Regions from separate parts of the Pseudoalteromonas sp. Scap06 genome, predicted to be linked through region 1. Evidence: predicted binding sites of a transcription regulator. Region 1 holds the regulator's gene; the other holds the start of a gene.

Region 1 (3,171 bases):
GATTTCATTAAACTGTTGTTGTTCTTTAGGTAAGTTACGCACATCAACACTTACAGCTATTTTATTGTAGCTGTCGGAAACACTACGAACAAGAGAAGGTAATAAATTTAAAGGTATATTATCTACACAATAATAACCTAAATCCTCAACAACGCGTAACGCAACAGATTTACCAGAACCTGAGCGACCACTTATAATTATTAATTCCATTTATCACCCTTTATTATTGCTACGGTTGACTTACAATGATCTGGTACAGCTCATTGTCGGATTTTGCCGCCCGTAATTGCTTACAAAATTCTTTATCGTTGAGCTTTTCAGCTATAGTGGCTAAGGTTTTTAAATGCTGCTTATTGTCACCGTCGGGTACAATTAAGGCAACAAAAATGTCGACCGGTCGATTATCTATTGCATCAAAATTAATAGCCGCTTCGCTCACTAATATAAGTGCAAGAGGCTCTTGTACACCACTCATACGACCATGAGGAATTGCAATTCCTCGGCCTATACCTGTGCTCCCTAGTTTTTCTCTTGCTGTTAATGCATTAAGAATATCTTGTTGAGCTAAATAGGGCAGTTTATTGTGAGCCAATTCACTGATAAATTCTAAAATTCTTTTTTTACTATTAAAAAGGACCGCAGCTTTACTGCAGTCCTGACAGATAAGTGAGCTTAGTTTCATAGTGTTAGTGTCGAGCAAGTTTCTCTTTGTGTTTAATTACTTGACGATCTAGCTTGTCAATCAGCGAGTCTATAGCGGCATACATATCTTGGTGTTCAGTAGAAGCAAAAATCTCAGCGCCACTAACATGAACGGTTGCTTCGGCTTTTTGGTTTAGTTTTTCTACATCGAGAATAACGTGCACATTCGTTATGTGATCAGTGTGCCTCTGTAACTTCGAAAATTTACTATTTACGTAGTCTCTAAGCGAGTCGGTAATATCTACATGGCGACCAGTTAAATTCAGTTGCATAAACATTTTCCTCTTTGTTGTACGCCTTAAATCAAACTTTTACGTTGATTTGACGGGGGAATAGCTAGAGATTCGCGATACTTTGCAATAGTTCTCCTTGCTACTTTAATTCCTTGCTCAGCCAATATATCTGCAATTTTGCTATCACTCAATGGTTTAGCTGAGTTTTCTGCAGCGATTAATTTTTTAATTAATGCGCGTATTGCTGTTGAAGAACATTCACCACCATTTTCAGTGCTTACATGGCTGGAAAAGAAATATTTAAGCTCAAAAATACCGCGTGGTGTATGCATGTATTTTTGCGTAGTAACACGTGAAATAGTCGACTCGTGCATTTCTACCATTTCGGCTACGTCATTAAGTACCATAGGCTTCATCGCCTCAGGACCATGTTCAAAAAAGGCCTGTTGTTGCTGCACAATACAGTTGGTTACTTTAAGCAGCGTGTCGTTTCTACTCTCTAAGCTTTTTATAAACCATTTAGCTTCTTGTAAGTGTGAGCGAATGAACTGGCTATCGCCACTTGATTTGACCGTACGAGACATAGCTGCATATTGGCTGTTTACCCTAATTTTAGGCATGCTATCTGGGTTTAGTTCAACCACCCAACGGCCTTTCACTTTTTTAACCGACACATCAGGAATAACGTACTCTGACTCTTCTCTAACGATAGTGTCTGCCGGTTTTGGGCTAAGGGTGTGAATTAACGTCATGACCTCTTTAAGCTCATCTTCTTTGAGCTTAGTTTTCTTCATTAACGTGCGATAATCACGCGCAGCCAATAAATCAATGTGATCAGTTAAGATCATTTTTGTTTCGTTTAAAAAAGGCGTGTCTTGATCAAACTGATTCAATTGAATACACAAACACTCTTGTAAACTACGCGCGGCTATTCCTACCGGATCAAATAGCTGAATACGCTTTAATACCGCTTCTATTTCATCAAGTTCAACTTCATCTTCTATGTCGTTCTCTTGATTAAAGCTCTCTAATATTTCTTCACAGCTAAGAGTTAAAATGCCCGAATCGTCCACGGCTTCTACGATAGCAATCGCGATGGCTTCATCAGTAGGGCTAAACGGTGTCAGTTGCAATTGCCACATTAAATATTCATGTAGCGTTTCAGTTGAAGAGCCTTGATAAATTGATTCATCTTCAGGCATTGGTCCTGATGAAGAGGCAGGTGCTGCGCTCATGTATTCATCCCATGTAACATCCATTGCCATATCATCGCTAATGGTGTCTTTGGTCATGGCTTCGCCGCTATCTTGCTCATATTCGCTAGGTTTTTCATCAGCTGAAGCACTTAGCGTTGATTCTTCGATATCGGCTTTTTGTTCGTTTTTACCCGCAGCATCTTCACTGTAATCTTGTTCTTCAACTTCAAGCAAGGGATTGCTATCGAGCGCTTCTTGAATTTCTTGCTGGAGATCCAATGTACTGAGTTGCAATAAGCGAATTGCTTGTTGCAACTGTGGAGTCATTGTAAGTTGCTGGCCCATGCGCAGCTGTAATGATTGCCTCATTTATCTCTAACAATCCTTTTAAATTAGTATAATTAATATTAGCAGATGCTTAGTGTAATAACACACATATTAGAGCTTGAACTGCTCGCCTAAATAAACATCGCGTACCGTTTTATCGTTTAATACATATTCTGGAGTGCCTGATGCAATTAACTCTCCATGAGAAACTATGTAGGCTTTTTCACAAACATCAAGAGTTTCGCGTACGTTGTGATCTGTGATCAATACGCCAATTCCTCGATTTTTAAGGTGTTCTATAATTTTTTTAATATCTAATACAGAGATAGGATCAACCCCTGCAAAGGGTTCGTCTAATAGTATAAATTTAGGATTTGCTGCTAATGCTCGCGCAATTTCAACACGGCGGCGCTCACCACCTGATAGGGCCATACCTTGGCTGTCACGAATATGTTGAATACTAAATTCATCAAGTAAATTATTTAAGGTATCTTCACGTTGCTGCTTATTAAGCTCTTTGCGTGTTTCTAAAATAGCCATTAAGTTTTGGTAGACCGTCAGCTTTCTAAAAATCGATGATTCTTGTGGTAAATATCCTATCCCTAGGCGAGCTCGGCTGTGCATTGGTAATAAAGTGATATCTTGATCATCGATTGATATTTTGCCTTTATCGCTCGGTACAAGGCCTACAATCATGTAAAAAGTCGTGGTTT
Region 2 (3,171 bases), 1.2 Mb from region 1:
AAGTTAAGGGGGAAATAGGATGTGTTAACAATGGGAGTTAAACCTTCTCAAGCTTGATATTGTTAACCAAGCTTTGTTTGAGGAGGCAATTTATTTACTGGCGTACAAACTGTATTCGCTTAATGATAATTGTGTGTCTTTGTCACGGTCATAACTGCCAAAGCGTGACCATAAAGCAGGATCGCTGGCAGCTTCAGAGCGAGTTAAAAAGCCATCTTGGTTGCGGTCAAGTTTTTCAAATTTTTCGGCAATATAACTGCTTGTTGCAAAACTCATACAGCTAAAAACAGTCAGTGTTAGTAAAATAATATTTTTAAAATGCTTCATATAAATGCTCAGAACAGGTTAGTGGTTAAGTAGTTTTTAAACTCAGCTAAAGAAATTCTGTTGTCTTGATTTTCATCCCAATTTGAAAATGAGTTTAATAGCTGAGGCTGAGCAGCAAGCTCGCTGTGGGTTAAATATCCATCATTATTTGTATCTAAATGCTCAAAGCGTTGCTTTACATCAAGTGCCAATGCACTTTGGCTGATAAAAAGTAAAGCACCAATAAAGGGAAGCAGTATTCTCATAGTTGGCGTTCCAAGGTGTATTTAAATTGCTGCAGTATTGAAAGAAAGCACTTGCCATAATTTAACTCCCAACATTAAATCCGTTTACACACTCCCTCAGGGATTATGGCAAATGCTTTTAACTCTATATTACAAAACGAAACTTGAATCTAAGCTTAAAGTTTAAAGTTATCGAACTCTTTTTTAGAAATCATCTCGTTATTGTCTTTGTCTAAATCAGTAAATTGCTTGAGTAGCTGTTTATCTTGTTTAGCCTCTGTAAGCGATATTTGGCCATCCATATTTTTATCTAAATGCATAAAACGTACATTTAACGACGATGCCAATGCCGTCGCGCTAATAGCCAAAAATAGTAGTGAAAAAGCACCAATTAATTGTTTCATAAATATACTCCTTTATTTTACAAACTGTTTAAATTCATCGAACGATAATTGTCCGTCTTCATTTTTATCTATTTGTGCAAAATTCTCATGCAGTAATGCATCTTCACCAGCTTCCGCTTCACTTAATGTGCCGTTGCTGTCCTTATCTAGGCTGTAAAATGCTGTGTTCACATCAAGAGCAAATGAATGGATACTTGTGAAACATAACGCTATTAATACAGTCGATTTTAAATAACCTTTAGTCATTCCTTGGCCTTTAAAAATTAATATTTATAAGCGTAATACAATTATGGTGCCAGTTTTTATTTTTATTAAAAATCATAGGTTTAACTTTCTAGCGTATTTTTAATAGGTAATATTTACCGACGCTTGTGTGTTTTATGCAACATTTTCTCAGTTAGGGTTTTTTACTATTTTTAAATCAAGTGCTTAACTTGTCGCAATTGTGCGACATTGCAACGGTTTTACTCTCAAAAATGTATTTGGTTCAGCGAGTGTATAAGTTGAACGCTTAATAATAGAGCGCTTAAAAGTAGTGAAGGATTAGTGTATGCCTGTAATCATGGCTGAAAAATATAAAGCATTGGTAAATTGGCGTCCTAATTTGATTGGCCAGTTTGTAATGAGCATGCTGTTGTCACTCTTGCCTTTGTCTATTGTGGTTATTGTATTTTTAAATGTATTAAATAAACAATTAGCGGTCACGCAGCAAATTGTCAGTAATAACTACCAAGTAACCAAGTCGTTTAATGCTCTTAAACAAGAGCTCAACAGTTTAGAAAGGGCAACAAGGCAAAATTGGGTTTTAAAAAGCGATTCACTCGATAAACTTATCGTGGATAAATGGCAGTCATCGCTGGACAATATAAATGAGCTTAAACAGCTTTCTAGCAGCCAGCAAAGTACTCAACAATGGCAAAGGTTAACAGATACGCTAAAAGCAGCGCATACCAAACTGGTGGTTGAAGCTCGTGAGCAAGCAGAGTTGTTTGTGCCAATTAGTGAAATACTGGCAGATCTAACAATGTGGCTTCGCGAAACCAATGAAGCCAAAATCACTCAAAACCAAATTAAACTGACAAATTTACAAGCCTCCTTTATAAACTGGTTAGTGGCACTTACGCCTTTAACCTTACTTGTTGGGGGTGGGTTTTTATGGCGGATAAGTGGCCGTTTAAAAGGTTTAACCTCCGTTATTGATAAATTAGGCCAAGGAGATTGGCAGCAAAAAATATCGGTGCAGGGATCTGCTGAACTTATTGAACTAGGTAACAAATTGCAGTGGGTGCAAGCGCAATTGCATATGCTAGAGCAGCAAAAAGATACGTTTTTACGCCATGTTACTCACGAGCTAAAAACACCCTTGGCCTCTATGGTGGAGGGCACTGAATTATTAGCCGATGAAATTGTTGGGCCGATTAATAATGAGCAAAAAGCAGTGCTTGGGTTAATCAGTCAATCTATGGTGCGATTACGCACTATGATAGACAGTTTGTTAAGCTATAACGCGATTCGAACCAGTAAAGATAATGTGAGTGAAGTGGAATTTAACCAGCTCATTAAAAAGGTAAGTAATCATTTTGAACATAGGTTAAACGCACGAGAGCAGTCGCTTATTTGGCACAATAGCTTACCGACAGTTGCACTTAATTTACCGAGAGAATTAATTGAAATGATTTTAATTCAGTTAATCTCTAATGGTTTAAAGTTTTCAAAGCCAAACCAAGCTGTGTCGATTAGTTTAAGTTTAGAAAGTAATAACTTAATTATACAGGTTGCTGATGAGGGCTGTGGTATTAAAGAGCATGAAAAAGAACATGTTTTTGGCGCTTTTTATCAAGGTAAACACAGTAAAGAGATTAGTCTTCAAGGCAGTGGTTTAGGCCTTACCATAGTAAAAGAGTCGGTTGAACAGTTACAGGGTAAGTTAACTATTGAGCATAATGAGCCGCAAGGCTGTCGATTTAACATTGTCATCCCCTATAAAAATAAAGGAGTTAAATAATATGTCTGCGCGTTTAATGGCTATTTTATGGCTAACCAGCAGTCTCGTTTTTTTATCTGGGTGTGAATTAACAAACACTCAAACACCAGCTAAACCTGAGCTAATAGCTCAAACTCAGCCCAATCCAAAGCCGCGGCCAAAACTAGATCTTATGTATCCGCCCGCCGCGCAAGTTATTGCATGGCATGCCCATCAATGTGGTGGCTTTAAA

What was found. Region 1 encodes sigma-54, which starts transcription at its own class of promoters, with help from an activator protein. Its sites were predicted from a motif close to GTTGGCACGNNNNTNGNNT; they were not measured.
Region 2: a site for sigma-54 is predicted at 1,237-1,255, ahead of FLM47_RS12280 (EF-hand domain-containing protein). Genes of this name have one in related genera too.

What each region holds. Positions count from the first base shown of each region.
Region 1 is NZ_CP041330.1:423,526-426,696, forward strand. Features, by position in the region: gene rapZ (RNase adapter RapZ) at 1-210, opposite strand, end outside; gene ptsN (PTS IIA-like nitrogen regulatory protein PtsN) at 230-682, opposite strand; gene hpf (ribosome hibernation promoting factor) at 687-974, opposite strand; gene FLM47_RS01980 (RNA polymerase factor sigma-54) at 1,001-2,500, opposite strand; gene lptB (LPS export ABC transporter ATP-binding protein) at 2,570-3,171, opposite strand, start outside.
Region 2 is NZ_CP041330.1:2,642,540-2,645,710, reverse strand. Features, by position in the region: gene FLM47_RS12295 (EF-hand domain-containing protein) at 91-327, opposite strand; gene FLM47_RS12290 (EF-hand domain-containing protein) at 336-572, opposite strand; gene FLM47_RS12285 (hypothetical protein) at 728-955, opposite strand; gene FLM47_RS12280 (EF-hand domain-containing protein) at 968-1,201, opposite strand; gene FLM47_RS12275 (HAMP domain-containing sensor histidine kinase) at 1,506-2,960, shown strand; gene FLM47_RS12270 (hypothetical protein) at 2,962-3,171, shown strand, end outside.